One region of the Marinovum sp. E3 genome, then DNA from elsewhere that is predicted to be linked to it. Evidence: riboswitches for the same ligand, from Rfam matches in the RefSeq annotation. Region 1 holds a riboswitch; each other region holds the start of a gene.

Region 1 (7,586 bases):
GTGGTCTCGCTGCACGATCTCGGCCTCGCCGCGCGGCATTGCACCCGGCTCGTCATGCTGGACCGGGGCCGCGCCGTGGCCGACGGCGCCCCCGGCGCGGTGCTGACGCCGGAGCGGCTGGAAGAGGTCTTTGCCCTGCGCGCCTTTTACAGCCGCAGCGCCGATGGACCGATCTTTCAGCCGCTGGAAAGCCTCCGCTAGAGGTTGCCGGCCTCTCCTATCGGCACGCGCCCTTCAGACCAGCCCGCCGCGAATCATGCCTTGGGCCAGCTGCGCATAGGCCTCGGCCATCGGCCCGGTTCCCGCCGCCACCGGCGTTCCGCTGTCACCGGCCAGCCGCGTGTCGAGATCGATCGCCAGCTGCGCCAGAAGCGGCACGCCCATGTCGCTGGCCTCCTGCGCCGCGCCGCCATGGCCAAAGATATGCGCCTCGAAGCCGCAACTCGGGCAATGGAACAGCGACATGTTCTCGATCATTCCCAGGATCGGGGTCTTCAGGGTATGGAACATGTCCACCGCCTTGCGCGCATCCAGCAGCGCCACGTCCTGCGGCGTCGAGACGACGATGGCCCCCGACAGCTCGGAGCGTTGGCACAGCGTCAGCTGCACGTCACCGGTGCCCGGCGGCAGATCGACAAGCAGCACGTCAAGCTCGCCCCAGGCCACCTGCCCCAGCATCTGCTGCAACGCCCCCATCAGCATCGGACCGCGCCAGACCACCGCCTTGGCCGGATCGAGCATCAACCCGATCGACATCATGGTCACGCCATGCGCCACCAACGGTTCGATGATCTTGCCGTCGGGGCTGGCGGGGCGTTGCGACACGCCCATCATGCGCGGCTGTGACGGGCCGTAGATATCGGCGTCGAGCAGGCCCACCTTCTTGCCGGCGCGGGCCAGCGCCACGGCGAGATTCGACGAAACGGTGGATTTGCCCACCCCGCCCTTGCCCGAGGCGATGGCGATGATGCGCTTGACGCCCGCGGGTTTCATTGGGCCGGCCTGGGGCTTGGGATGGCCGCCGACCTTGAGGCTCGGCGGGGTCTTGGCCTCATGCGCGGTCAGCACCGCATGCACCTCGCGCACGCCGGAGATCGAAGCCACGGCCCGTTCGGTCGCGGCGCGCAGCGGCTCCATCTGGCGGGCCATCTCGGGCGAGGGCGCCTCGATCACATAGCGCACCACACCGTCCTCGATATTCAGCGCTCGAATCAAATCGCGCGAAATCAGGTCTCCGCCACCGGGAATCTCGAACCTTGCCAGCTCTTTTCGGATGATCTCTTCCATGATTTTCCTGCCCCAATCTGGGTCGCGGTGCCGCGTATCACCTCACAAAACCGCGATATTCAACCTATGCGAGTAAATTACGACTTTAGTCTTAAGGTCTACTCGCGTCTAAGCGCTTACACATGCAATTGCTGCATAGCAGCATTGATCGCACTTGGGATTGTGCGCACGCAGCATTCGACTACATTGATGTCAACGAAACGAACAGACACTGACGACAACAAAGGCGAAACGCCATGGCAGACATCACCACGAACACCCCCGTTCAGGCCGGACTGAACAAACGCTTCCAGGCTGCGCTCAAGTCCCTCACCGCACGTTATGCACAGTACCGCGTGTATCGGGAAACCATGAACGAGTTGCAAGGCCTGTCGAACCGCGAGCTCGCCGATCTCGGCCTGAGCCGCAGCGAAATCCGCCGCGTGGCCTATCACGCAGCCTATAACTGATACCGGATCAGAAGGCTCTCTCCTCCTCCCTGAGTCTTCTGTGTCTCAGCGGCGACATCTCTCCTCCTCCCTGATGTCGCCGCCTTTTACACCGGGCCGGCAAGCGGCCCAGACAGAATTCCCTGCCGCCCTCCTCCCAATAGCGGTCGGGAATACCAGGACCAAAGGCCCCTCCTCCCAATAGGCCCGCGGTCCGCTCCAGCCGGCGCTTCGTCTCCTCCCATTCAGGAGCGCTGGTGTTGAAAAGACGGCGGCACACCTCCCGTGCCGCCGTTCTTCCCCCCGGGGGCATAGCAGTTTCAGGGCTCCGGCCCGCCGCCACGCCGGATGCGTGACGCCGGCAAAGACATAGAATTTCCCGCCGCTCTCCTCCCTTTGCGGTCGGGAATACCCGGACCGAAGGCTCCTCCTCCCAAATGGCCTGAGGTCCGACCGGCACTGACGCTTCGTCTCCTCGCATTCAGGAGCGTCGGTCAAAATAAGACGGCGGCACACCTCCCGTGCCGCCGTTCTTATTTTCGGGGTTCCTTTCCGGGGTCCGAAGTCACGCGCGCCCCCGTCGCCGCGCCCGGGCGCCACCGCGCCGCTCCGGCGCGATATTCGCCGTGACACAAGCCTCGTCCAGACACTTCAGAAACAGCGCCACCGCCCGACCCTGCCCGGCCTGCGGCCGGACCCGCACGGCCGCGGCCGCCGCCGCGGCCGAAACCGGCACCCCGGGTGGCAGCGACAGCACCCAGCGGACAAAACCGGCGCGCGCCGCGGCCTCGGGCGCGGTCCCCGTCTCGGCATGGCGCAGATCGGCAAGAATACGGGCCAGCATCATGCTGCGGCCCTCCCGTTTGCTGCGGTGAGAGGTCTGGTCATCTCGATCCTTTCCGCCACGCCCCGTGGCCTTGATGCAGAACGGGCAGGCAGAGAGGAAACGGCGGCAAGGCAATGCGCCCGACCCCGCGCCCTGCCCGCCACCCGCGGTTTGACGTCACTGCGAAGGCTGGTTTCCGGGCTCGGCGGGATTGCGGATGCGGCCCCTTCCCGGGCGTGACGCCCAGTGGTACTGACCACATCCCCCGGCCATACCGTTGCGGGGGCAGCGCCGGTCTTTCACCGGCTTCCCAATTCTCCCGCGGCAGAACCGCAGGCACCTTGCCGGATCAGACTACGGGGATTCGGAGCCGCAAGACAGCGTAAAGTCGGTGGAGGCGCCATTCTCCGTCACGCCAGGGCCCCGGGCCTGACCCGGGGCCTCTTGGCAGGCGCGGCATCCGCCGGCCAGAGCTCCCGCGGCGCGTCCCGGGACGGGATCATTGTCGGCGAAGTCCGGGCTCAGAACGGCACGTCATCGGCGGCGTTGATGAAGCGTGCGACCACCTTCTTGACGCCGGCCTTCTCGAAATCGATCTCGATCTTGTCGCCCTCGATGCCCACCACCGCGCCATAGCCGAACTTCTGGTGGAACACCCGCTCGCCCATGGTGAAGCTCGAGATCGCCGTCGCGTCGATCACCGTGTTGCGGCTCTCTTTGGGCTGCGCCATCGGGCGCTGGCTCTGCCGCTCCTGAAGCCGTTTCCAGCCGGGCGAATTGTAGACATTTGCCTCGGCCACCCGGCTTTCCATGCCCGAGCCAAAGCTCTGCCCGGCCATGCCGCCGCCATAGAGCCCCGGCGGAGTGAGCACATCGACATGCGCCTCCGGCAGCTCATCGACAAAGCGCGACGGCAGCTGCGACTGCCACTGGCCAAAGACCCGCCGGTTGGCGGCAAAGCTGATGGTGCAGACCTCCTCGGCGCGGGTGATCCCCACATAGGCCAGCCGTCGCTCCTCCTCCAGGCCCTTGAGGCCGCTCTCGTCCATGCTGCGCTGCGAGGGAAACAGCCCATCCTCCCAACCTGGCAGGAAGACCGCGGGAAACTCCAGCCCCTTTGCGGCATGCAGCGTCATGATCGACACCTTGGCGCCGGCCTCTTCGCTCTCGTTGTCCATGATCAGGCTGACGTGTTCGAGAAAGCCTTGCAGGTTCTCGAACTCCTCCAGCGCCTTGACCAGCTCCTTGAGGTTTTCCAACCGGCCCGGCGCCTCGGGCGTCTTGTCGTTCTGCCAATGGGTGGTGTAGCCGCTTTCGTCGAGGATGATCTGGGCAAGCTCGACGTGGCTGACGTCCTTCTCGCCGGTCATCCGGCCCCAGCGCGCAAGCCCGTCGAGCAGCCGGGCCAGTTCATTGCCGCCCTTGCCCTTGATCGCCCCGCTCTCCACCGCCAGCCGCGCGCCCTCGACCAGCGGCACGCCAGTGTCGCGCGCCAGACGCTGGATGGTCTGCTGCGCCTTGTCGCCAAGTCCGCGCTTGGGCGTGTTGACGATGCGCTCGAAGGCCAGATCATCCTCGGGGCTGACCACGACGCGGAAATAGGCCATGGCATCGCGGATCTCCATCCGCTCATAGAACCGGGGTCCGCCGATCACCCGGTACGGCAGGCCGATGGTCAGAAAGCGATCCTCGAAGGCGCGCATCTGGTGCGAGGCGCGCACCAGAATCGCCATGTAATCCAGCGAAAATCCCCGCATGCCGCGGGTGCCACCCTGCATCGCTTCGATCTCGTCGCCGATCCAGCGGGCTTCCTCCTCGCCGTCCCAATGGCCGATCAGCCTTACCTTTTCGCCGTCGGGCGCATCGGTCCAGAGTTCCTTGCCCAGACGCCCCGTGTTGCCGGCGATCACCCCGCCGGCGGCGGCCAGGATATGCGGGGTGGAGCGGTAGTTCTGCTCCAGCCGGACCACCTTGGCGCCGGGAAAATCCTTTTCGAAGCGCAGGATATTGCCCACCTCGGCGCCGCGCCAGCCGTAGATCGACTGATCGTCGTCGCCGACGCAGCAGATGTTCTTGTGACCGCCCGCCAGGAGCCGCAGCCAGAGATACTGGGCAACATTGGTGTCCTGGTATTCGTCCACCAGGATATAGCGGAACCAGCGTTGATACTGGGCCAGCACGTCCTCCTGCGTCTGGAAGATCGTCACGCAATGCAGCAGCAGATCGCCGAAATCGCAGGCGTTCAGCTCTTTCAGCCGGGCCTGATACTGGGCATAAAGTTCAACCCCGCGATTGTTGAAGGCTCCGGCCTCGGCGGCGGGCACCTTGTCGGGCGTCCAGGCCCGGTTCTTCCAATTGTCGATGATGTGGCTGAGTTGCCGGGCGGGCCAGCGCTTGTCATCGATCTGTGCCGCCGAAAGCAGCTGTTTCAGCAGGCGGATCTGGTCGTCGGTGTCGAGGATGGTGAAATTCGATTTCAACCCCACCAGCTCGGCGTGTCGGCGCAGCAGCTTGACGCCGATGGCGTGGAAGGTGCCCATCCAGGGCATGCCCTCGACCACCTGGCCCAAAAGCTTGCCGACGCGGAGCTTCATCTCGCGCGCGGCCTTGTTGGTGAAGGTCACCGAAAGGATTTCGTTCGGCCGCGCCTTGCCGGTGTTCAGCAGATGCGCGATCCGCGTGGTCAGTGCCTTGGTCTTGCCGGTGCCGGCGCCGGCCAGCATCAGCACCGGGCCGTCCAGCGCCTCCACGGCCTCGCGCTGGGCCGGGTTCAACCCGTCGAGATAGGGCGCGGGACGCGCCGCCATGGCGCGCTGCGAGAGGGAGGAGGCCGCCTCGAAAGCGTCCATGTCGTCAAAACTGCTCATGCGGCGACTTTACCCGTTCGGACGCGGGCTGAAAAGCCTTGTTCGCTCAATGTTCGCGCGCTTTGTCGCCGACGGACCCAGGGGCTCTGCCCCCGCCCTGCGGGCTCCCCCGGGGATATTTTCGGCCAGAAGAAGCCCGGGACGGCCTTTGGGCGAAATGTCGCCCTGAGACCGCCGCTGCCAGATCCAGCCCCCGCCGCAAGTGCAAACGGGGGCCTTCTCCTGGCGCGGTCATCGGCTTCCCAGCCTGTACCGCAGCTCCAACCTGGCGAGTAAGTGTAAAGAATGTCTTTCTTCTGGCCGAAAATATCCCCGCCGGAGGCATGAAGCGCCGCGAAGCGGCCCTGTGTCACGCCCGCCAGAAGTTCACGGTGAGGATCGCGTAGACCACCAGCAGCTCGAGCCGTCCGATCAGCATCGCCGCCGAAAGCAGCCATTTGGCGGTGTCATTGAGCGTGGCGAAATTTCCGGCCGGGCCGATGATGTCGCCCAGCCCCGGGCCGACATTGGCCAGCGAGGTGGCCGCGCCCGAGACCGAAGTGACAAAATCGAGGCCGGTGGCCGAGAGCAGCACCGCCAGCACCCCCATCGAGACCACGAAGAACATGAAGAAGGACATCACCGAAGACAGCACGTCATCGCCCACCGGGCGGCCTTCGTAGCGGGTGGTGAAGACGCCGTTGGGCGAGCGGATGCGCAAGAGCTGCACCCGGATCGAGGCAAAGAGCAGTTGGTAGCGGAAGACCTTGACCGAACAGGCCGTCGAGCCGGCACAGCCGCCGATCAGCCCGATGAAGAAGAAGACCGCCACCAGGAGCGGCCCCCAGCCCATGTAATCGGCGCTGGCATAGCCGGTGCCCGAGATGATCGAGGTGACATTGAACAGCGCCTCGCGGAAGGCGCGTTCCGGCGCATGCGGAAAGGAGATCATCAGCGCGATGGCGGTGAGGATCACCAGCGCCGCTACCACCAGCAGGAAGACATGCACCTGGCTGTCGCGCAGCAGGGGCCGGGCCGAGCCATTGATCATCTGGACGTAGCGCACGAAGGGCAGTGCCGAGAGGATGATGAAGGCGGAAGCGACATATTCCATCGGCCCCGAGAAGGCGGCGAAGGAAGCATCGTAATTCGAGAAACCGCCCGTCGAGATGGTGGTCAGCGCATGCACCGTGGCGTCAAAGGTGTTCATGCCGAAGGCGATGTAGGTCAGCGCGCAGACCAGCGTGAGCGAGACATAGATCACGCTGATCTGGCTGGCGATCTGGGTGGCGCGGGGCAGGATCTTGCCCATGGTGTCGAAGGCCTCGGCGCGAAAGATCTGCATCCCGCCGACCCGCAGTTCCGGCAGGAAGACCATGGCGACGACGATGATGCCGATGCCGCCCAGCCATTGCATCAGCCCGCGCCAGAGCAGCAGCCCCTTGGGCAGGGTATCGAGCCCGGTGAACACCGTGGAGCCGGTGGTGGTCAGCCCCGACATCGCCTCGAAGAAGGCATCGACGAACCGCGCCTCGGTGGCGCCGAAGACAAAGGGCAGCGCGCCAAAGACCGGCAGTGCCAGCCAGACGCCGGTGGTCAGCAGAAATGTCTGCTGGATCGACAGCCCCTGTTTCACGCCATTGGCGCAGGCCAGCGAGATCAGCCCGCCGGCCAGCACGGTGATCAGTCCGGATTGCAGAAAGACCGGCCAATGCCCGCGCCCCTCGGCCAGATCGACGAGGAACGGCAGAAACATCGTCGCGCCGAGAATGGCGAGCAGCAATCCGATCACATAGCCCACGGGCCGAATATCAAACATGCGCCCGAGCGTTGGCCTGCCCCGCATATACTGTCAAGCCGGCTTCAGCCCTGAGGAAAGAGGTCTTTGAAAACCCGGGCGGGAATGTCACTGCGGTCCATGCCCAAGGCAGCCAGTTCCGCGTCGGAAAGCGCCTCGAGCCCGGCCACCTCGCCCAGCCTGGCGCGGATCAGCGGATCGGCGTTCACACCCTGCCCCAGCCCGGCGAAATAGGTGTCGAGCCGCTGGCGCCAGCCGGGCTCGGGAAATCGGAAGTGCACGTTGGTGCCTTGCATAGGAAACCTCGCATCGCGTGGGCCTGCGGTTTCCCCCCTTGGTCCGAGCCTAGCAGGTTTGGACGGATTGCGGGGCCAGCAATATCGAGAAAACGGCCATGACAG
Region 2 (7,586 bases), 190 kb from region 1:
AGATGGTCGCCAATTTCGCCGCCGGCGGCGCGGCGATCAACCAGCTCTGCCGGGTGGCCGGCGCCGAGCTTTCGGTGATTGCCTGCGATCTCGACCGGCCGACCGGCGACATCACCCAGGCCGAGGCGATGACCGAGGCCGAGACCCTGGCCGAGATGCGTCGCGGTGCGGAGGCGGTGGCCGAGGATGCACAGATCGTGCTGCTGGGCGAAATGGGCATCGGCAATTCCACCGTCGCGGCGGCGCTGGCCTGCGCCGCCTTTGGCGGAGCGGCGGGCGACTGGATCGGGCGCGGCACCGGCTCGGACGAGGCCGGATTGCTGCGCAAGGAGCGCGCGGTGGCGGCGGCTTGCGCCCGGCATGCGGCGGCGCGCGGGCTGGGCCTTCTGGCGGCGCTGGGCGGGCGCGAACAGGCGGCGATCTGCGGCGCGGTGCTGGCGGCGCGGGCGCGGCGCATTCCGGTGATCCTCGACGGCTTCATCTGTACCGCGGCCACGGCGCCGCTCTTTGCCGCCGATCCGCGCCTGCTCGACCATTGTCTGGTCGGCCATGTCAGCCGCGAGCCGGGCCATGCCCGCCTGCTCGAGGCGATGGGCAAGGCGCCGATCCTGGCGCTCGACATGGCGTTGGGCGAGGGCTCCGGCGCGGCGGTGGCGCTGAGCGTGCTGCGCGCGGCGCTGGAATGCCACAACGGCATGGCGACCTTTGCCGAGGCCGGGGTCGCGGGCGGATGAACGCTGCCCTGCGCGAGTTCCGGGTCGCGCTGATGCTGCTCTCGCGCCTGCCGGCCGGCCGGATCGAGGGCGCCGCGCCGAACCTTGCCGACGCGCGCTGGGCCTTTCCGCTGGTCGGTTTGGCGCTGGGGCTGATCGGCTGGGCGGTGCATGCCGGCGCATTGGCGTCGGGCGCTCCGGCCCCGGTGGCGGCGGTGCTCGCCCTGGCGGCGCTGGCGCTGGCCACCGGCGCGCTGCATTTCGACGGGCTGGCGGATTTCGCCGACGGCATCGGCGGCGGGCGCGACCGCGCCCATGCGCTCGAGATCATGCGCGACAGCCGGGTCGGCAGCTACGGTGTCCTGGCGCTGATCCTGATCGTCGCGCTCTGGCTGGCGGCGCTGGCTTCGCTCGGGGCGGCGGCCGGGCTGGCGCCGTTCCTCGCCATCGGCGCGCTCAGCCGGGTGGCCATGATCGGCTTGCAGGAGACCCTGCCCGCCGCGCGTTCCGACGGCCTGGGCCGGATGGCGGCCGGGCGCTCCGGCCGGGCGCGGCTGAGCGCCGCCGCCGCGGTGCTGCTGGCCGGTCTGGCGCTGGGCTGGCAGGGGGCGGCGCTGGTCGCGACCTGCGCGGTGATCGCCGCCGGCATCGGCGTTCTGGCCCGGCGCAAGCTGGGCGGGATCACCGGCGACGTTCTGGGCGCGACGCAGCTTCTGGCCGAGGCGTTCTGCTGGGCGGTTCTGGCCACCTTCTGGCCGGGCTGAGCCGCTCATGCGCCGGCCGGCTCCCAGCGGTCGGTCATGATCAGACTGTCGAGCGGCAGGGTCTGCCGCCAGCCGCGCGCCGCCAGCTCGGGCCGGTCGAAGAGCTCGGAGACATGGCCGAGGCAGAGGTAGGCGACGATCTCGACGTGATCCGGCAGCCCGAGAATGGCGCGCAGATCGTCGGGCCGAAAGATGCTGACCCAGCCCATGCCGATGCCCTCGGCACGGGCGGCAAGCCACATGTTCTGCACCGCGCAGACCGTCGAATAGAGGTCCATGTCGCGATTGTGGGTGCGCCCGAGCACCACCTTGCCGCCCCGGGTGCGGTCGCAGGTCACCGCGATGTTGAGCGGCGCCTTGCGGATGCCCTCGAGCTTCAGCGACCGGTAGGTCGATTGCCGCTCTTCGGGAAACATTTCCGCCGCCTCGTCATTGGCGGCGGCAAAGGCGCTGGCGATGCGGTGTTTCTGCGCCGGGTCGCGGATCAGGATGAAGTTCCAGGGTTGCATGTGCCCGACCGACGGCGCGGCATGACCGGCCTCGAGTATCCGCCGCAGCCGGTCCGGGGCGATCGGATCGGGCAGGAATTCGTCGCGCACATCGCGGCGCGCGGCGATGACGTCATAGAGCGCACGGCGTTCGGCAGAAGAGAAGACGCGCGCCGGAGCGGGCGCGGGGGGGTGCAGCATGGTATGGCCTCCGCATGGCTGACAGCGGCCCGTGGTGTCCAGCCACGGAACCTGGTGTCACCAGGCCGGTCTTCTGGCTTGGGTTCCTCCCCGGCGGACGCCTTCCCGGGCCGCAGGGCCCGGTGGCAAAATGTCCGACAGGTCCCCCTCACAGCGGCGGGCCCGCGCCGGTCTTGCACCGGCTTCCCGATTCTCCCCTCTCGGGGCACCTGGTGGCGCGACTATAGATCGACCGGTCGCAGAGACAAGCGCCGAGAGTGCGGCAGGTCAGGGGGCCCGGTCGGGCGCCGGCCCCAGCGAGTCGCGCAGGATAACCGTCGCCTCGAGCTCGACGCTGGGGCCGGGGTCTTCGCCGGCGCGCATCGCAAACAGAAGACTGGCCGCGCCCTTGCCCATGTTGCGATGGGGCACATGCACGGTGGTCAGCGCCGGGGTCACGATCTCGGCGATCTCGATGTCGTCGAAGCCGGTGATCGACAGATCGCCGGGCACGTCGAGCCCCATCTTGCGGGCCTGGGTCAGGGCGCCGGCCGCCAGCACGTCGTTGCCGCACATCACGGCCGTGGGGCGCGGGGTGGTGTGCATGAGCTGCTCCAGCGCCTGTGCACCATTGGCGATGGAATAGGCCGTCTCGACGACGGCCAGGGTCTCCGGGTCCAATCCGCGCGCCGTCATCGCATCCACCAGCCCCTGCGACCGCTGCCGGGCGCGGTCGTTGTTGCGGCGGTCGGCGGTGATCAGCGCCAGCCTGCGGTGGCCCCGGTCGAGAACCGCGTCGGCCAGGGATTTCATCGCCTTGCGATTGTCGAAGCCGATCGAAACCCGCCCTTCGTCGCCGTCGTAGACCCAGGCGATCACATAGGGCACCTGGCGCTTTTGCAGGAAGCTGTAGCATTTTGGCGGCCGGTCATGGCCGATCAGGAGCAGCGCATCGGCGCCGCGCGCGACAAGGCTGTGAATCTGCTGTTCCTCGAGCTCGGGGCTGTAGGAGGAAGAGGCCACCAGAAGGGTGATGCCCTGTTGCCGCAATGCCTCCTGAAAGGCCTGAAGTCCGCGGGCGAAAATGGCGTTTTCCATCGTCGGGACGATGGCGCCAAAGGTGTTGGTGCGCCGGGCGGCCAGGGCCTGGGCCCCGAAATTCGGCGCGTAGCCCATGGCGCGCACCGCATCGAGCACCTTCTTGCGGGTGGCGTCCGATACCACCGCCGGATTGTTCAGGCAGCGCGAGACCGTTGCCGTCGAAACGCCGGCGCGGGCGGCGACATCCTCGAGTTTCGGCGTGTCGCTCCCCTGGCGGCTGTCCTGACGTCGATTCGGCACTTTAACCATCCGTTTTCCCGATTCCGGCCTTTGCGGCACTATAAAAAAACCATCGCTGACAAGCATATAACAGGAAAACACGCGGCTTGTCATGTAAGCGCTTGCATTGAGCGACTGTAAGCGCTTACATTTATCTTGCCCGAGTCGTGGAAAGGACCTGCCCGTGTTTCTGATCTCAGCAATCACTCTGTTTGCAGTCTTTGTCGCGAACGTGCTCGTCGGCGCTTTGGGAGGCGCACAGTTTCTGGGGGACGTGGGGGAGATGCTGCTGCTGTTTGCGGCCTCGGTGACCTTTGTTCTCGCGATTCTTCGGCGAGAGGCGGCGGAGAAGTCCGACCGCAGCTAACGAACCATTTTGGGAGGAAAACATGGATCGTGACAATCTTGAACGCGCCGCGATGGGGCGCCGCAATTTTCTGAAACTTGCCGGCTCCGGCAGCTTTACCGCGGCGCTGGTGGCCGGTGCCGGTGGCATGCTCTGGTCGAGCGAGGCGGCGGCCCAGACCGCCCGGGAGGAAAAAGAGCGCATGGCCGCGGCCGATCACGTGATGACGCTGGCCACCGCCTATGTGCTGGGCGCGTCGCGCAGCTATCCGATCATGCAGCTCGACCTGAAGGAAAACATCCAGAACGCCACCAACGGCAAGGTCTACGTCAAGCTTGCCCCCGGCGGCCAGCTTGGCGCCGGCGGCGCGCTGGTGCAGGCGGTGCAGACCGGGACGATCCAGTGCGCGCAGCATTCGCTGTCGAATTTCGCGCCCTTCGCCAGCGCCGTCGATCTGATCAACATGCCGTATTTCTGCGGCTCGAACCAGCGGTTCACCAACCTGGTCAATTCCGACGCCTGGAAAGGCGAGGTGCATCCCGGCATCGAGGCCGCCGGCTTCAAGCCGCTGTTCTACGTGGTGATCGATCCCCGGGTCGTGGCGGTGCGCAAGGGCGGCAACAAGGTGATCACGCCCGCCGATCTGAAAGGCGTGAAATTCCGCGTGCCGGGCTCGAAGATGCTGCAACAATATTACGGCATGGTCGGCGCGAATCCGACGCCGGTGGCCTGGGGCGAGACGCCTTCGGCGATCAAGCAGGGCGTGGCCGATGCGCTCGACCCCTCGGTCGGCGCGCTGTTTGTCTTTGGCTTCAAGGACATCCTGAGCCATGTCACCTTTACCCAGGCGGTGCCTGACAGTCAGGTCTATTCGGTCAACCTCGAATGGTTCAACGCGCTGCCCGCCGACGTGCAGGAAGGCATTGAATTCGCCGGCGAAATGACCGCGCAGCAAAACCTGGCCAAAGTGCCGGCGGCGCGCGCCCACGCGATGTACGAGCTGACCAAATCGGGCGTCGAGTTCCACACGCTGACCGACGACCAGCTTGCCGAATGGCAGGACGCCGGCGGCTACCAGCGCTCGGAATGGGACGATTTCAAGGTCGAGCTTGCCGGTTCGATGGAGACCTTCAACCGGCTCGAAGAAGCGGCCGGCACCATGGGCCGCTACTACGTGCACGACGCCTGAGGCTTCTGACAGGGGCGGCCCGGGCCGCCCCATCGCTTCGATTGACTGCAAACTGGAGCGGTCGGCGGCGCCTGACGCGTCGCGCGACCACAGGAGACTTTTATGTCGAATGCCTTGCGGAAACTCGATCAGAACGCCGAACGCTGGCTGCTTCTGGTTTTCTACACGATGCTCGTCGTGACCATGTTCATCGAGGTTCTGCGGCGCGAAGTGCTGTCCTATTCCTCGATCTGGGGCGAAGAGATCGTCCGCTATTCCTTTATCTACCTGGCCTGGATCGGTGCCGCCGCGGCGGTGCGCCAGCGCGGTCACATCCGCATCGACGTGCTGATGCAATATGTCGGCCCGCGGGTGAAGGCGGCGCTCTACCTGTTCGGCGATGCCGTGATGTTCGGCGTGGCGCTGATCGCCTTTTACTGGTCGTTCGAGACGGTGCTGGTCTCGGCCAAGTTCGGCTCGGTCACCCACGGTCTGCGGGTCAGTCAGGTCTGGTTCCTCTCAGCGGTGCCCTTGGGCTTTGCCCTGGTGATCCTGCGCCTCGTTCAGTCCTTCATCCGGGACTTCACCGATCTTCGTCACGGGCGCCCCGTGTACGAAGGCGACAAGCTTTTCGACTGAGGAGACGGCCATGCTTTGGAACCAACTCGATCAGACCGTCGAACTCGGCTGGGATTTCTACGGCCCTGTGATCCTCTTCGTGCTTCTGGTGGCGCTGGCAGTACCGGTCTGGGCGGCGATCGGCGCCTCGGCCATCGCGATGCTGCTCTTGTCGGGCGCGCTGCCACTGAGCCTGGTGGGCGAGAGCCTGTTCCACGGAATCGACCATTTCGCGCTGACCGCCGTGCCGCTCTTTATCCTGACCGGCGACGTGCTGGTGCGGACCGGGCTCTCGCGCAAGTTTCTCGACGTGGCCGAGGCGCTGACACAGTTCGCCAAGGGCGGTTTCGGCTCGGCCACGGTGCTGGTCTGCGGCATGTTCGCGGCGATCTCCGGCTCCGACGCCGCCGGCGCCGCCGCCGTCGGCCGGATGACGATCAACCGACTGGTCGAGAGCGGCTATCCGCGGCCCTATGCCTGTGCGCTGGTCGCCGCCGGGGCCTGCACCGGCATCCTGATCCCGCCGTCGATCGCCTATATCATCATCGGCCTGGTGCTGGGGATTTCCGCCTCGACGCTGTTCCTGGCCGCCGTGATCCCCGGCCTGGCGATCCTGGTGTCGATCCTCGCCACCAATATCATCATGAACCGGCTTTACGGCTGGGAGGGCGGCGGCAACGTCTCGGCGGGCGAATACCTGACGAACCTCGGCAAGGCGCTGAAATCCGGCTGGTATGCCTTCATCGTGCCCGGCATCATCTTCTTCGGCATCTTCTCGGGGCGGATGACCCCGACCGAAGCCGGCGCCACCGCGGTGGTGGTGACCATCATCATGGGCTTCATCCTCGGCACCCTGAGACTGTCCGATTTCCCCTCGATGCTGGTCAGCTCGGCCAAGGTCAACGGGATCATCCTGCCGATCATCGCCTTTTCGCTGCCGCTGGCGCAGGCGCTGGCCATCCTCGGGGTGCCGCAGGGCTTTGTCGCCGCCGCCACCTCGGTCAGCAGCGAACCCTGGGTGCTGATCGGAATGATGGTTGTCATCCTGATCGCCGCCGGCTGCGTGATGGAGACGACGCCCAACATCGTCATCCTCGCGCCGATCCTCAAGCCGCTGGCCGACGACATCGGGATGAACGAGATCCAGTTCTGCATCATGATGATCACTGCGCTGGGGGTGGGCTTCATCACGCCGCCTCTGGGGCTCAACCTCTTTGTCGTCTCGGGGCTGACCGGCGAGTCGATCCTGAAGATCGCCTACAGGGCCATCCCCTTCGTGCTCTTCATGCTGATCGTGACCCTGTTCATCGCCTATCTGCCGACGATTTCCACCATCCTTCTGCCTGACATCTTCAAATAGGAGCCCAGCTCATGACCCGTGAATACCTGAAAAAAGCCACTCTGACCTCCAAGAGCGACGCCTCCGACACCAAGAAGATCGTGCGCGGCATCCTCGACGAGATCGAGGCCGGTGGCGACGAGGCGGCGCTGGCGTATGCCAAGAAGTTCGACAAATACGAAGGCGAGATCATCCTCTCGCCGGAGGCCATCGCCGCGGCCGCGGCGCAGGTGCCGGACAAGCTCAAGCGTGACATCGAGTTCAGCCACGCCAACGTCAAGCGGTTTGCCGAGGCTCAGCTCGGCACGGTCCGGGATTTCGAGGTCGAGGTGGTGCCGGGCTTTGTCGCCGGGCAGAAGGCGATCCCGGTGAATGCGGCGGGCTGTTATGTGCCCGGCGGGCGCTACAGCCACATCGCCAGCGCGATCATGACGGTGACCACCGCCAAGGTGGCAGGCTGCAAGAACATCGTCGCATGTTCGCCGCCGCGCCCCGAGATCGGCATCGCACCGGCGATCATCTATGCCGCGCATGTCTGCGGCGCCGACAAGATCCTCGCCATGGGCGGCGTGCAGGGGGTGGCGGCGATGACCTACGGGCTCTTCGATCTGCCCAAGGCCAACATCCTGGTCGGCCCCGGCAATCAATTC
Region 3 (7,586 bases), 180 kb from region 1:
TGCCGATCCCGAGCCGGCGTTCTCGGTCGCGCCGCGACTTGGCGCGGCGCTGGCCAATGTCGTGGTGCTGCGGTCATTCGGCAAGTTCTACGGGCTGGCCGGCCTGCGGCTGGGCTTTGCCCTGGCGCAGGGGCCTCTGGCCACCCGGCTGGCCGAGCTGGCCGGGCCCTGGCCGGTCTCGGGACCCGCGATCGAGATCGCCAGCGCCGCCCTGACCGACACCGGCTGGCAGCAGGCGACCTGTCACCGGCTGGCGCAGGACGCGGCGCGGCTCGACCGGCTGGCCGCCGCCGCGGGCTGGCCGCTGGTCGGTGGCACGCCGCTGTTTCGCACCTATGCCGCGCCGGATGCGCAGGCGGCGCAGGACCGGCTGGCGGCGCATCACGTCTGGTCGCGGGTGTTTCCCTATTCACAGCAGTGGATCCGCCTCGGGCTGCCACCGGCCGACCGCTGGCCGCAGCTCGAACGGGCCTTCGCCACCGTCACCGCCTAACGCGCCAGCCCCAACAGGCCCGCCACGTCGAGATGCGTCTCGAGATGGTCCGCCAGCGCATCCAGCGTCGCCTCGACACCGTCATCATAGCCGAGATCCGAGGCCCGCGCGCCAAGCTGCGTCAGCCAGGCCCGGCGGAATCCATCATCGGCGAACATGCCGTGCAGATAGCTGCCGCTGACCAGACCATCGGCCGAACAGGCGCCTTCGGGCTGGCCCGCGATCTCGGCAAAGGGGCGCCGTCGGTCCGGGCCGTCGGAACGGCCGATGTGGATCTCGTAGCCGCAAAACGCCTGTTTCAACGTGGCATGGCACGCCTGCACCAGCCGCAGGCTCTTGTCGCCGCCCATCACCGTGGTGATGTCCAGATGCCCCAGCCCCGGGGTCTCGCCCGGCGGCCCTTCGATGCCCTCGGGATCGGCCACAACCTGGCCCAGCATCTGATAGCCGCCGCAGATGCCGAGGATGCGGCCACCGCGCCGGCGATGCGCCGCTAGGTCGATATCCCAGCCCTGCCGGCGCAGGAAGTCGAGATCGGCTCGGGTCGATTTCGACCCCGGCAGGATGACCAGGTCCGCATCGCCCGGAATCGCCCGGCCCGGCGGCAGCATGGTGACCCGCGCCCCCGGTTCCTGCACCAGCGGATCGAGATCGTCGAAATTGGCGATCCGCGAGAACTGGAGACAAACCACATGCAGCCCGTCGCGGCCGCGCGGCGGCGCAATGTCGAGCGCATCCTCGGCCGGCAGCCGCCAGGCCTCGGGAAACCAGGGCGCGACGCCAAAGCCGCGCCAGCCGGTCTGCGCCTCGATCATCTGGTACCCGTCATCGAACAGTGTCGGATCGCCGCGGAACTTGTTGATCAGAAACCCGGCGATGCGGGCGCGGTCACCCTCGGGCAGCACCGCTTGGGTGCCGACGATCTGCGCGATCACCCCGCCCCGGTCGATGTCGCCACAGAGCACCACCGGCACCTCCGCCGCCTCGGCAAAGCCCATGTTGGCGATGTCGCCGCGCCGCAGGTTGACCTCGGCCGGGCTGCCCGCGCCCTCGACGATCACCAGATCATGCGCCGCCTTCAGGCGTTCGAAACTCTCGAGCACCGCCGCCATCAGCCGTGGTTTCATCTGGCCGTAGTCGCGCGCCCGCGCGGTGGTCAGACGCTTGCCCTGCACCACCACCTGGGCGCCGATATCGGTCTCGGGCTTGAGCAGCACCGGGTTCATGTCGACATGTGGCGCCAGGCCGCAGGCCAGCGCCTGAAGCGCCTGCGCCCGGCCGATCTCGCCGCCCTCGGGGGTCACGGCGGCATTGTTCGACATGTTCTGCGACTTGAACGGCGCCACGCTCAGCCCGCGCCGACGGGCGGCGCGGCAGAGCCCGGCCACCAGCATCGACTTGCCGACATTGGAGCCGGTGCCCTGGATCATCAGCGCCGGCATGCGACGGCCCCCCGGCTCAGAATTCCACGCCCTTCTGGGCCTTGATGCCATCGCGGAACGGATGTTTGACAAGCGTCATCTCGGTCACCAGATCCGCCGCCTCGATCAGCTCGGGCTTGGCATTGCGCCCGGTCAGGCAGACATGGGTCATCTCCGGCTTGCGGGTTTGCAGGAACGCAACCACGTCGTCGATATCGAGATAATCGTTGCGCAGCGCGATGTTGATCTCGTCGAGCAGCACGAACCGGATCTCGGGGTCGAGGATCTGGCTCTTGGCGATCTCCCAGCCGGCCTGCGCCGCGGCGATGTCGCGGGCGCGGTCCTGGGTTTCCCAGGTAAAGCCTTCTCCGGAAACGAAGAACCGGCATTCCTCGGCAAAGCGGTTGCGGATCATTTCGGCTTCGCCGGTGATCCAATTGCCCTTGATGAACTGCACCACGGCGCAGGGCATGCCATGGGCGATACAGCGCAGGATCATCCCGAACCCCGAGGACGACTTGCCCTTGCCGGTGCCGGTATGCACGAGGATCAGGCCCTTCTCGTCGGTCTTGGTCGCCATCATGCGATCGCGCGCGGCCTTGATCTTCTTCATCTTCTCGGCGTGGCGCGCGTTTTTCTCTTCGATCATCCCCATCTCCGGACTTGACTCGTATACGGAATTCGTCCCATGTGCCCTGACGCTGGTGCCTGTGTAAACAGGTGAAAAGGGAATGTGTAACCCTGGTGCCCCGTGACGGGACGCCCGGGCCAAACGCAGCCGCCCCCGCGACCGTGAACGGAAAAGGGCGCTCGAAGCCACTGGCCTGACAGGCCGGGAAGGCAGAGCGACCGCCGGGCCCCGGGCCCAGAATTCCGTGAGCCGGGAGACCTGCCAGCCCGACTGATGAGACCGGACGGGGTGTGCCGGTGTCGGAGTGTGTCCGTTGCCGGCCACCATTCCGCCGATACCCCTGTCTGCCAAGCCGATGGGGCACGCGAGAATGAAAGACTCTGCGCACGAGCAGGACACCACCGCCACCACAACCGAGCTGCTGGTCTGCGTGACCTGCCGCCGCAAGGGCGCCGCGCCCGAGGATGACCGCCGCCCCGGCCAGGTGCTCTTTGACCGGATCACCGCCACCGGTGCGCCCGAAGGGCTGCGGGTGACACCGGTGGAATGCCTGCAAAACTGTTCCAACGCCTGCACCGTCGCCCTGCGCGGCGGCGCCGGGAAATGGACCTATGTCTTTTCCAACGTCGACGAGACCGACGGCGCCGAAATGCTGCTGGCCGGCGCGGCGCAGTATCACGCGGCCGCCGACGGGGTGATCCCCTGGCGCGAACGGCCCGAGCATTTCAAGCGCAACTGCCTGACCCGCATTCCCCCGATCATTGCCACACCCAAGGACGCCTGACCCATGAGCGATCTCGCCAAACTCCCCGTCACCATCGTCACCGGCTTTCTCGGCGCCGGCAAGACGACGCTGATCACCCATCTGATGAAGAACCCCGGCGGCCGTCGGCTGGCGGTGGTGGTCAACGAATTCGGCGATGTCGGCGTCGATGGCGAGATCCTGCGGGACTGCGCCATTCCCGACTGCCCGGCCGAGAACATCGTCGAACTGGCCAATGGCTGCATCTGCTGCACCGTGGCGGATGATTTCATCCCCACCATCGAGGCGCTGATGGCGCTCGACCCGCGCCCCGATCACATCCTGATCGAGACCTCGGGGCTCGCCCTGCCCAAGCCGCTGCTCAAGGCCTTCGAATGGCCGGCGATCCGCGCCCGCGTCACGGTCGACGGGGTGATCGCCCTGGCCGATGCCGAGGCGGTGGCGGCGGGCCGCTTTGCCCCCGACGTCGCGGCGGTGGATGCGCAGCGGCTGGCCGACGACAGCCTCGACCACGAAACGCCGCTGTCGGAGGTCTTCGAAGACCAGATCGCCTGCGCCGACATCGTGCTGCTGACCAAGCCCGACCTTGCCGGGCCGGAGGGCGTCGCCCGGGCCAGGGACCTGATCGCCGCCGAGGCGCCGCGGGTGCTGCCGGTGGTCGAGGTCGCCGAAGGCGCGGTCGATCCCCGCATCATCCTCGGCCTCGGCGCCGCCGCCGAGAGCGATCTCGACGCACGGCCCAGCCACCACGACACCCCGCATGACCACGATCACGAGGATTTCGAAAGCATCGTCGTCGACCTCCCCGAGCTGGCCGATGCCGCCGATCTGGTTGCCGCGATCGAGCGCCTGGCCAAGAGCCACAACATCCTGCGGGTCAAGGGCCATGCCTCGGTTGCCGGCAAGCCGATGCGCCTGCTGGTGCAGGCGGTGGGCGCGCGGGTGCGCCACCAGTTCGACCGGCTCTGGGCCCCCGACGAGGCCCGCCGGAGCCGGTTGGTGGTGATCGCCGAACATGACGACCTGCGCCCGGAGGAAATCCGCGCCGCGCTGACCGACCTCGCGCCGCAGCCCGCGGAGTAACCCGCCGGTGCACGTCGTCTTTCGCGAGAGCCACGGGCTGGAGGATACCGGCACGCCGGTCGACCTGGGGCAAGACCCGGCCGATCTCGTCGTGCTGTCGTTCTCCGACAGCGACCTCGGGGCTTTCGCCGCCGCCTGGCATCGCGGCGGCGGGCCGGCCGGGGCGCTGCCGACGCTGCGGCTGGCCAGCCTCGCGGCCTTGCAGCATCCGCTGTCGGTCGACACCTACGTCGAACAGACGCTGGCCGGGGCCAAGGGCATCCTGGTCCGACTGATTGGCGGCGTGCCCTATTGGGAATACGGTCTGCGCCAGCTTTCCGCGCTGGCGCAATCGCGCGGCATCGCGCTGGCCGTGCTGCCGGCGGACGGCCGCGAGGATGCCCGGCTCGACGCGGTCTCGACCCTACCGGTCTCGACGCTCCGGCGGCTGGCGCATCTCTGCGACACCGGCGGCGCGGTGGCCGCACAGGCGGCGCTGGCGCAGCTGGCGCTGGCCTCGGGGCTCTATGCCGCTCCGGTCCCCGGCTCCAAGGCGTTGCCGCCGATGGGGCTCTGGACGCCCGAGACCGGCGCGATGGCCCCCGATGCCGATCCGCCGCGCCCGACACCGGTCCAGAACGGGCCCCTGGCGGGCCGCAAGCTTCTCGTGGTGTTCTACCGCTCCTATCTGGTGGCGGCCGACATGGCGCCGGTCGAGGCGCTGTTTGCCGCCTTCCGGGCCGCGGGCGCCGAAGTCATCGGGCTCTACGCGCCCTCGCTCAAGCTGCCGGAACTGACCGAATACCTGCGTGCCGCGGTCAGCGCGCAATCGCCCGACGCCATTGTCAATCTCACCGCCTTTTCCGGCCGTGGCGCGGCCGGGGCCTCGGTGCTCGACGCCGCCGGCGTGCCGGTGTTTCAGGCGGCCCTCGCGACCTCGACGCACGCCGCCTGGCAAGCCGCCGAACGCGGGCTGTCGCCAGCCGATCTGGCGATGCATGTGGTGCTGCCGGAAGTCGATGGCCGGCTGATGGGCGGCGTGGTGTCGTTCAAGGCAGAGGCCGAGCGCGACCCCGATCTGCAATTCGCCCGCCGGCAACACCGGCCGGTGCCGGAGCGCATCGCCGCGCTGGTCGCGCGGGTCGGCGGCTGGCTGCGTCTCGCCGGGCGCGCCCCGGCGGAACGGCGGCTGGCGCTGGTGCTCTCGACCTATCCCGGCAAGCACTGGAACCTCGGCCATGCGGTGGGGCTCGACGCGCCCGCCTCGGCCAAGGCGATCCTGTCCGATCTGCGCGCGGCGGGCCACGATATCGCCGAGGCCGGCGATCTCACCTCGCGGTTGCAGAGCGACGCGATCAAACTGCCGCTTGCGGCCTATCACGATGCCCTCGCCCGCCTGCCCGAGCCGTTGCGCGACCAGCTTGCCGAGAGCTGGGGGCCGCCGGAGACGGATGCGCTCTGCCGTGACGGCGCCTTTCACTTTGCCGCCGTCGACCTCGGCGGCGCGCTGGTCGCCTTGCAGCCCGAGCGCGGCGAGACGCGGGCGCGCGACGACGACTACCACGATCTCTCGCGGGTGCCCCGCCACGGCTATGTCGCCTTTTACCTGATGCTTCAGAACCGTGCCGATGCGCTGATCCACATTGGCGCCCATGGCACGCTGGAATGGCTGCCCGGGAAATCCGTTGCCTTGTCCGAGACCTGCTGGCCCGAGGCGCTGACCGGCGCCTTGCCGGTGATCTATCCCTTCATCGTCAACGATCCCGGCGAGGCGGCGCAGGCCAAGCGGCGGATCGGCGCGGTGACGCTAGGCCATCTGCCACCGCCTCTGGCCGACAGCGACACGCCCGACCGGCTGGCCCATCTCGAGGCGCTGCTGGACGAGTTCTCCAATGCCGACGGGCTCGATCCACGCCGCCGCGACCGGCTTCAGGCCGATATCCGCGCCGAGGCGCAGGCGCGCGGCGTCGAGGACGACCTGGGCCTCGATCGCGCCAGCTCCACCGCCGAGGCGATCACCCGCATCGACCGCTTTGTCTGTGACATCAAGGAAAGCCAGTTCGGCGAGGGGCTGCATGTCTGGGGCCGCGCCGACAGCACCGATCCCTCCATCGCCGATGCCGTGGCGCAGGAACGGGCGGCGCTGCCGGCCGCGCTTGCCGGCCAGCGGATCGCGGGCGGGCCCTCGGGTTCGCCCTATCGCGGCCGCGCCGACGTGCTGCCCACCGGCCGCAACCTCTTTACCACCGATCCGCGTGCCGTGCCGACCCGATCGGCCTTTGCCCAGGGCGTGACACTGGCCGAAGAACTGGTGCGCCGGCATCTTCAGGACGAGGGCGACTGGCCACGCGGGCTGATCGTCGATCTCTGGGGCTCGGCCACCATGCGCACGGCGGGGGAGGAATTTGCCATGGCACTGCACCTGCTGGGTGTGCGGCCGGTCTGGGACGCCGGGTCGGAACGGGTCTCCGGCATCGAGGTGCTGCCGATCGCCGAGCTCGACCGGCCGCGCATTGACGTCACCCTGCGGGTCTCGGGCCTGTTCCGCGATGTCTTTCCGGCGCTGTCGGCGCTGTTTTCCCGCGCCGTGCGGGCCTTGGCGGCGCGCGACGAGGCGCCCGACTGGAACCCCTATGCCGGCCGCGAGGTCGGCGCGCGGGTCTACGGCCCGGCGCCGGGCAGCTTCGGGCTGGGGCTGGGCGATCTGCCCGACAGCTCCGGCGCGCCCGCCCGCGCCGCCGCCGGCGAGGCCTGGCTCCGGGCTTCAAGCTGGGCGCTGGACGGCGACAGCGCACGGCACGACAGCAGCGGCCTCCGCGACCGGGTGGCCGGGGCCGACAGCTTCGTGCACCTTCAGGACCTGCCCGAGACCGATCTTCTGCTGGCGGCCGATTACGCCGCGCATGAGGCCGGCTTTGCCGCCGCGCAGGGGGTGACCGGCGGCAACGCCCGGCTCTATCACCTTGACAGCACCCGCCCCGACCGGCCCCGTGCCCGCGCCCTGCCCGAGGAAATCGCCCGCGTGGTGCAGGCCCGCGCCGCCAATCCGCGCTGGATCGCCGGGATGCGACGGCACGGCTTTCGCGGCGCCGCCGAGATTGCCGCGACGCTCGAACATATGGCCGCCTTTGCCCATCTCGCCGGGGCGGTGGCGCCGCATCTCTTCGATCTCTATCATGCCGCGACGCTGGGCGACCCCGAGACCGAGGCCTTTCT
Region 4 (7,586 bases), 160 kb from region 1:
CTCAAGGACGTGTTTCTCGGGGCGCTGCCCTTCGCCTTTGTCATGCTGGTGGTGCTGGTGCTGCTGATCCGCTTTCCCGCCCTCAGCCTTGCCATTCTGAATTAGAGGTTTGCCCTATGCGCAATGTCACCCAGGAAAACATCACCGACGCCTTCATCAGCTACATGGGCGAAGAGACCGACCCCCGCCTGCGCGAAGTGATGACCAGCCTTGTCCGCCACCTGCATGCCTTTGCCAAGGAGGTGAACCTGACCCACGCGGAATGGCAGACCGGGATCGCCTTTCTCGAGCGCGCCGGCGAGATTTCGGATGCCGAGCGGCATGAGTTCGTGCTGCTTTCGGATGTGCTGGGCCTGTCGTCGCTGGTCGACATGCTGCATTCGACGGCCGAGGGCACCTCGTCGTCGGTGCTGGGGCCGTTCCATATCTCCGGCTCGCCACCGCTGCCGGTGGGCGGAGATCTGCGGGGCGAGACCGAGGCGCCGGTGCTGCTGGTCGAAGGCGTGGTGAAAGACCCCGAGGGCAATCCGATCCCCGGCGCCCGGCTCGACATCTGGCAGACCGCGCCGAACGGGCTTTATTCCAGCCAGGACCCGGAACAGGATACCTATGATTTCCATGGGCTTCAGACGGTGGGGGCCGACGGGCGGTACGCCTTCACCACGGTCAAGCCGGTGGAATATACCGTGCCTTCGGATGGGCCGGTGGGCGACATCCTGCGCGCCTGCGGCCGCCATCCCTGGCGGCCCTCGCACCTGCATTTCATTGCCGAGGCCGAGGGCTTCCGCCCGCTGGTGACCGAGGTCTTTCCCGAGGACGACCCCTATCTCGATCAGGATACGGTGTTCGGCGTGCGCGCGGATCTGGTGATGCGCTATCAGCCTATGCCGGCGGGCAGTTTCCCGGCGACGGGCTTCGACCTGTCCGGCAGGGTGCCCGGCGATTACCTGAAGGTGACCTTCGATCTCACATTGGTCGCGGCCTGAGGCCGGGCCGGCGCCGGCCGCGGCGGGACGGTCTCAGGCAGGGGACCGACGCAGCAGATAGGTGTCCATGATCCAGCCATGGCGGGCGCGGGCCTCGGCCCGGGTGGCGGTGATATCGGCGGCGGTGTCGGCCAGCGGCCCGGCGCGCAACAGCTGCGCCTCGCTGCCGAGGTAGGCGCCCCACCAGATATGCAGACCGGCGGGATCGAGGTCGCGGAAGCTGCAAGCGCCATCGAGCATCACCACCAGGGTTTCTTCGTCCTGCGGGAAGCCATGGGAGCGGAGCTGTCGCCCGGTGGTAACCCGGATCGGGCCATCGACGGTGTTGAGCGGGATCGCATGCGCGGCGGTGAGCGCCTGCACGGCGGTGATGCCCGGCACAACGCGCAGGCGCGGGCAGGGCGTCAGCCGCCGCGCGATCCTGAGCGTGCTGTCATAAAGCGCCGGATCGCCCCAGACCATCAGGGCCACCGGGCCCGGCGGCGTCTCGGGGCCGAGCGCCGCGATCCAGCGGCGGGCGATCTCGTCATGCCAGGCGCTGACGCGTGCGCCATAGGGCAGCGCCGGGTCGCGCTCGGGATAGGTGAAGGTGCGAATCTCGGCGTCGCTGCCCGCCGCCTCGAGGATGGCGTAGCGCAGCGCCGCCAGATCCTGTTTGTCATCGCCCTTGAGCGGCAGCAGGATGATCGCGGCCTCGCGCAGCGCCTGCATGCCTTCCAGCGTCACATGGGCGGGGCTGCCGGTGCCGATGCCGATCAGCCAGAGGTCCTTGATCATCGGAATGTCCTTTCACGCAGAAGTCCGGGGCGCGTGCGCGCCCCGGACCGGTTCAGCGGCCGTGCGGCGTTACGCCGAGCGGTAGAGCCGCGGTGCAAGCAGGCGCGCGACGCCGGTGTCGCGCAGCGCCTTGGCCCCGGCCAGCGCGGCCAGGTCGGCCAGCGGCTCGATCAGCAGCACCAGCATGTAGGCGGCGCCGAAGGTCCAGACCGACTGGAAGGTCGCGGCGGTGACGCCCTGGCCATAGAACGCCCAGAAGGCGACCCAGGTCACCACACCGCCCTGGTAGACGGCCGAGAGCTTGAGCATGTCCTTGTAGGCCAGATCGACATAGGCGGTGTCACGCGGGATGATCCGGCGCGCCAGCGCCGAGGCGGCAAAGAGCGGCACCAGCAGCGTGGTGACATTGACGAAATACATCGGCATGTCGGTGGGGGCAAAGAACAGCCCCTGGATCAGCAGCCCGATCGCCAGGCCCAGCGCCGCCGGCGCCGTGCCGAGCAACAGGAAGAGAGTCGAGCCGAGGATGAAATGCACTTCCGAGATGCCGACCGGGAAATTCGGAAGCACTTCGAAAAACAGCAGAGCGCCGATGGTGGCAAGCAGAGTCCGCAAGGCAAAGGCGCCGGAGTTGGTGCGCGACAGATCGTCCACGGTCTGCTTGGCGGTATAGGTCGCCGCCCCTGCGGCGGTGGTGTAGGCGAAGGTCATCTTGGCGCCGTCAACGACGCCGGGTTCGATATGCATGTCAGTTCCTTTCTCGTGATGCTGCCCCTCCGGCAGCGGAAATTGCCCGTGCGGGCGTGGAAAAGGGGGCACATGGCAGGTCTCCTGACTTGCGGGTCATCGCGCCTCGGCCCTTCCCGGCCTCGCGGCCAGTGGGACGTTCCTCGGCACTCTCCGCTTACAGTTGCGGGGGCAGTCCGGGAGTTGCACCCGGTTCCCTGTGGCCACTCGCGCGGCGCACCATGCTTTCCTTGTGGTCCGGGGCTGTCCCCGGCGTCTGTGATCTGTCTGCCTTACTCCTCTGCCAGTGGACCGAAAAAGATGAGCCCGGCCTTGTCGCCGGTTTCGCGGGCCAGCGCCTCGGCGAGGCTGGCGACGCTGTGCCGGGTCAGTTTCTGGTCGGGGCGGCTGACCGATTCCGCGAGCAGCGCCGGGGTGTCGGGCGGCAGGCCCTGGGCGATGAGCTTGGCGGCGAGGCCGGGAAAGGTGCGTTTGCCCATGAAGATCGCGGTCACCGCCGTGGGATCGGCCAGGGCGGCAAGGTTGGCGTCTTCCGGCAGGGTCCCGCTGATGTCATGGCCGGTGGCGAATTGCACCCGCCGCGCGGTGAGCCGGCGGGTCAGCGGTATGCCGGCGGCGGCGGCGGCGGCACAGGCCGAAGGCACGCCGGGGATGATCTCATAGCCGAGCCCGGCTGCCTTGAGCGCCGTGATCTCCTCTTCGAGCCGGCCGAAGATACCGCTGTCGCCGGATTTCAGCCGTACCACGCGTTGGCCGGTGCGGGCGTAATCCACCAGCAGCCGGCTGACGTGATCCTGTCGCGGCGAGGGCCGCCCGGCGCGTTTGCCGACGCCGACAAGATCGGCGCCGTCGCGGGCCAGCTCGAGGATCGGGCCGGAGGACAGATCGTCATACAACACCGCATCGGCGCGTCCCAGCCGATCCACCGCCTTGACGGTCAGCAGCTCGGGATCGCCGGGGCCGGAGCTGACGAAGCTGACGATGCCCTGGTGGGTGTCCTGCGTCATGCCGTCTCCTCGGCCGAGATGAGGTGAAAGAAGCTGCCCGAGACCCGGCCGCGCAGGGATCCGGTTTCCGGCACCGGCGTGCCGTCGGCATCGGTGACCGCCGCCAGCGGTGCGTCGGGCTGCTCGAGGATGGTGGAATAGTGGAATTCGTGGCCGCGCAGCGCGGTGCCGGCGGCATGGCCCGGCATCGGCGCCTTCAGCGTCGCGCGGCGATAACCCAGGTGGAACTTGCGCGTCTCGTAGCTGGTGACCAGCCCCAGCAGCCCGGCCATCCGGTGGGCTGTGCCCTGTTTGTCGATCAGCGCCGCGCCCAGCGCCATGTATCCGCCGCATTCGCCATGCACCGGCCGGCGCTCGGCGTGGCGGCGCAGCCCGGCGCGGAAGTTTTCGGCGGCGGCGAGCCGGCCGGCGTGCAGCTCGGGATAGCCGCCGGGCAACCAGACCACATCGGCCTGCGGATCGGGCGGTTCGTCGGCCAAAGGCGAGAACGGCAGGATCTCGGCCCCGGCGTCGTGCCAGCCCTGAAGCAGATGCGGATAAGTGAAGGAAAACGCCGCATCCCGGGCAATGGCGATGCGCTGGGCCGGCGGTGGCGGCAGGGCGGCGGCGCCCGGCACCGGCAGGCCGCGCGCGGCGGCGCGCAGCGCGGCCAGGTCGACATGGTCGCGCAGGAAGGCGGCATAGGTGGCGATGGCGGCCTCGAGGTCGGGATGTTCGACCGCCTGGATCAGTCCCAGGTGCCTCTCCGGCAAGGCAAGGTCGCCGCGCCGGGGCAGCACGCCCAGCACCGGCAGACCGGCCTGCTCCATCCCCAGCCGTGCCAGCCGTTCGTGCCGGGGCGAGGCGACCCGGTTGAGGATCACCCCGGCAAAGGGCAGCTCGGGCCTGTAGGTCCGAAAGCCCAGCGCCGTGGCGGCGGCGCTCTGCGCCTGACCGCTGACGTCGAGCACCAGCACCACCGGCCAGCCCATCGCCAGCGCCGTCTCGGCGCTGGAGCCGAAGCCTTGCTGGCCGCGGGTGGCGACGCCGTCGTAGAGCCCCATCGAGCCCTCGGCGACGCAGATATCGGCGCCTGCGGCCTGCGAAGCAATCGCCTGCCACAGACCGGCGCCCATCGCCCAGCCGTCCAGGTTGAAGCTGTGGCGGCCGCTGGCGGGGCGGTGAAAGGCCGGATCGATGTAGTCGGGGCCGGATTTGAACGGCTGCACCTGCAAGCCGTCCTCGGCCAGCGCCCGCAACAGCCCCAGCATGACGGTAGTCTTGCCGGTGCCCGAGGAGGGCGCCGAGATCAGCAGGCCGGGAACATCAGCCATGTGTCGCGGCTCCCTCGGCGTCGGGGGTCCAGTCGGTCCAGGGGCTGTCGGCGCTCTGCGGCCGGTAGCGCCGGTCGTAGTCGACGGCATAGAGGCAGCTTTCGTCAAAGCCTTCGCCGGCCAGCGCCGGGCCGACGAGGATCAGCGCGGTGCGGGTGATGCCGCCGTCAAGTTGCGCCTCGATGTCGGCCAGGGTGCCGCGCAGGATCTTCTGGTCCGGCCAGCTCGCGCGGTAGACCACCGCCACCGGGCAATCCGCGCCATAGGCGGGGGTGAGATCGGCGACGACCCGGGCGATTTTCTGGATCGAGAGGTGAAGGGCCAGCGTCGCGCCTGTGGCAGCGAAATTGGTCAGGCTCTCGCCTTGGGGCATCGAGGAGGCACGGCCGGGGGTGCGGGTCAATACCACCGATTGCGCCAGCCCGGGCAACGTCAGCTCGGCGCCAAGCGCGGCGGCGGCGGCGGCAAAAGCTGGCACTCCGGGGGTGACCGAGACCGGGATGTCCAGCGCCTTGAGCCGGCGCATCTGTTCGCCCATCGCCGACCAGACCGAGAGGTCGCCGGAATGCAGCCGCGCCACATCCTGACCGGCGGCATGGGCATCGCGGATCTCGTCGATGATCCGGTCGAGGTCGAGCGGCGCGGTGTTCACGATGCGCGCGCCCGGCGGGCAATGTTGCAGGATCGCCTCGGGCACCAGCGAGCCGGCATAGAGGCAGACCGGGCAGGCGGCGATGATGTCGCGGCCGCGCAGGGTCAGAAGATCGGGGGCGCCGGGGCCGGCGCCGATGAAGTGAACGGTCATTGGGTCTGTCCTTCGGGGAGAGACATGGCCAGCGCGCAGCTGGCCATGCGGTCTGCGGAGATCATCCGGGGCGCGAGCAGCCGCGCGCCGGGGCCGGCGGCGGCCAGCGCGGTGGCTTCGGCCACCGAGCCGGTGCCGCGCGCGGCCGCGACGCGCGGCGAATGGGTGTGGGTAGCCTGCGGCGTCAGGGCCTCGGGCGCGACGGGGCAGACGGGCAGGTCGAGCGCCGCCGACAAGGCGCGGAACTGCGCGGTGCCGGCCTTGTCGGCGGCGGTGGCGAGGCCGGATACGGGGTGATCCCCGCGCGCCCGGTCAAAGGCATCGCGCAGGCTCGCCGCACTGGCATCGCGGCGAAATCCGAAGCCCGCGACGATCATCGCGCCCACCGCCATTGCACCACCGGATAGGCCGATTTCCAGCCGCGTTTCGGCCCGATCGGCGCCACCGAAGACAGCGCGACGCGCAGCAAGTCGCCGCCGTGTTCCGCCTGTGCCGCGACGAGCAGCGCCTCGGTCTCCAGCGTCACCGCATTGGCGACAAGGCGCGGACGTCCGGGAAGTCGTACCAGGTGCGCCAGCAGCTCGGGCCCCAGCCCGCCGCCGACAAAGACCGCGTCGGGCGGCGGCAACCGGTCCAGCGCCGCCGGCGCCGCGCCGGTGACGACCTGCAACTGCTCGACACCCAGACGCGCGGCATTGCCGGCGATGCGGGCGGCCCGGTCGGCGCGGGGCTCGATCGTGGTGGCGGTCAGGCTCGGATCGGCAAGCAGCCATTCGATGCCGATCGAGCCCGAGCCGCCGCCGATGTCCCAGAGATGCTCACCCGGCCGGGGCGCCAGCGCCGAGAGGGTCAGCGCCCGGATCGGCCGCTTGGTGATCTGGCCGTCATTGTCGAACCAGCTGTCCGGCCGCCCCGAGGCCAGGGGCAGCACCGCGCCTTGCCCCGCCACCTCCAGCGCGACACAGACCGGCGCGGCAAAGCTCTGATCGGCCAGCGCCTCGGCGCAGCTCTCGGTGAGGCGCTCGCGCGGGCCGCCGAGGCATTCCATCACCGTCAGCCCGGTGGCGCCAAAGCCCTGCGCGACGAGATAATCGCAGAGTTCGGCCACCGCCGTGCCATCGCGCAGAAGGACGATCAGCCGCTGCCCCGGTGCCATTTGCGGCCGCAGCCGGGCCAGCGGCGCGGCGTGCAGGCCGAGGCAGGCGGTGCGTTCCAGCGGCCAGCCCAGGCGTGCCGCCGCCAGCGAAAAGGTCGCACGGCCAGGAAAGGCCCGCCATTCGCCGCGCGACAGCCGCCGCGCCAGCACCGCGCCGGCGCCGAACCAGAAAGGATCGCCGGAGGCCAGCACCACCACCTGCCGTCCGCGCAGGCCCATCAGCCGGGCCACGCCGTCGGCGAAGGGCACCGGCCAGTCCAAGCGCTCGGCCCCGGGTGCGGTTTCGCGCGCCGGCAGAAGCGACAGGTGACGCGGCGGGCCGAAGACGATTTCCGCCCGCGCCAGCGCGCTTCGGCTTGCAGCGCAGAGCCCGTCCGGGCCATCTTCGCCGAGACCGACGATGGCGAGCCAGGGAGCCTCAGACATGCAACCGAACCTTCTGGTGCTGGGCGGCACGCTCGAAGCCACGCGGCTGTGCCAAAGGCTGGCCGAGGCCGGGCTGCGCGGCACCGTGTCGATGGCCGGCCGTGTTGCCAATCCGGCGGCGCAGGCGCTGCCGCTGCGGATCGGCGGCTTTGGCGGCGCCGAGGGGCTGGCGCGCTATCTTGCCGAGGCGCGGATCAGCCATGTGATCGATGCCACCCATCCTTTTGCCGCACAGATGAGCGCACATGCCGTCGCCGCCTGTGACGCGCGCGCGGTGCCGCTGATCGCGCTGACCCGCGCGCCCTGGCAGCAGACCGCCGCCGACCGCTGGACGCGGGTGAGTGATATCGCCGGCGCGGTGGCGGCGCT

Evidence for each region. Region 1 has a riboswitch for cobalamin ahead of AC0J5K_RS11820 (hypothetical protein). Riboswitches for the same ligand answer to the same signal wherever they lie in the genome.
Region 2: another riboswitch for cobalamin. It lies ahead of bluB (5,6-dimethylbenzimidazole synthase); the one in region 1 lies ahead of AC0J5K_RS11820 (hypothetical protein).
Region 3: another riboswitch for cobalamin. It lies ahead of AC0J5K_RS11025 (DUF1636 family protein); the one in region 1 lies ahead of AC0J5K_RS11820 (hypothetical protein).
Region 4: another riboswitch for cobalamin. It lies ahead of AC0J5K_RS11090 (energy-coupling factor ABC transporter permease); the one in region 1 lies ahead of AC0J5K_RS11820 (hypothetical protein).

What each region holds. Positions count from the first base shown of each region.
Region 1 is NZ_CM146908.1:2,425,348-2,432,933, forward strand. It holds gene AC0J5K_RS11805 (ABC transporter ATP-binding protein) at 1-201, shown strand, start outside; gene AC0J5K_RS11810 (Mrp/NBP35 family ATP-binding protein) at 235-1,287, opposite strand; gene AC0J5K_RS11815 (DUF1127 domain-containing protein) at 1,524-1,736, shown strand; gene AC0J5K_RS11820 (hypothetical protein) at 2,281-2,562, opposite strand; cobalamin riboswitch at 2,712-2,900, opposite strand; gene AC0J5K_RS11825 (ATP-dependent helicase) at 3,063-5,408, opposite strand; gene AC0J5K_RS11830 (TrkH family potassium uptake protein) at 5,758-7,206, opposite strand; gene AC0J5K_RS11835 (hypothetical protein) at 7,251-7,481, opposite strand.
Region 2 is NZ_CM146908.1:2,237,974-2,245,559, reverse strand. It holds gene cobT (nicotinate-nucleotide--dimethylbenzimidazole phosphoribosyltransferase) at 1-734, shown strand, start outside; gene cobS (adenosylcobinamide-GDP ribazoletransferase) at 731-1,477, shown strand; gene bluB (5,6-dimethylbenzimidazole synthase) at 1,483-2,166, opposite strand; cobalamin riboswitch at 2,213-2,394, opposite strand; gene AC0J5K_RS10970 (LacI family DNA-binding transcriptional regulator) at 2,434-3,495, opposite strand; gene AC0J5K_RS10965 (hypothetical protein) at 3,650-3,832, shown strand; gene AC0J5K_RS10960 (TRAP transporter substrate-binding protein) at 3,855-5,000, shown strand; gene AC0J5K_RS10955 (TRAP transporter small permease) at 5,103-5,618, shown strand; gene AC0J5K_RS10950 (TRAP transporter large permease) at 5,629-6,957, shown strand; gene hisD (histidinol dehydrogenase) at 6,969-7,586, shown strand, end outside.
Region 3 is NZ_CM146908.1:2,249,231-2,256,816, forward strand. It holds gene cobD (threonine-phosphate decarboxylase CobD) at 1-493, shown strand, start outside; gene AC0J5K_RS11015 (cobyric acid synthase) at 490-1,935, opposite strand; gene cobO (cob(I)yrinic acid a,c-diamide adenosyltransferase) at 1,952-2,563, opposite strand; cobalamin riboswitch at 2,600-2,825, shown strand; gene AC0J5K_RS11025 (DUF1636 family protein) at 2,916-3,329, shown strand; gene cobW (cobalamin biosynthesis protein CobW) at 3,333-4,391, shown strand; gene cobN (cobaltochelatase subunit CobN) at 4,399-7,586, shown strand, end outside.
Region 4 is NZ_CM146908.1:2,260,568-2,268,153, reverse strand. It holds gene AC0J5K_RS11105 (TRAP transporter large permease) at 1-105, shown strand, start outside; gene AC0J5K_RS11100 (dioxygenase family protein) at 117-986, shown strand; gene cobF (precorrin-6A synthase (deacetylating)) at 1,020-1,763, opposite strand; gene AC0J5K_RS11090 (energy-coupling factor ABC transporter permease) at 1,833-2,510, opposite strand; cobalamin riboswitch at 2,568-2,749, opposite strand; gene cobA (uroporphyrinogen-III C-methyltransferase) at 2,783-3,517, opposite strand; gene AC0J5K_RS11080 (cobyrinate a,c-diamide synthase) at 3,514-4,830, opposite strand; gene cobM (precorrin-4 C(11)-methyltransferase) at 4,823-5,635, opposite strand; gene AC0J5K_RS11070 (cobalamin biosynthesis protein) at 5,632-6,012, opposite strand; gene cbiE (precorrin-6y C5,15-methyltransferase (decarboxylating) subunit CbiE) at 6,009-7,217, opposite strand; gene AC0J5K_RS11060 (cobalt-precorrin-6A reductase) at 7,216-7,586, shown strand, end outside.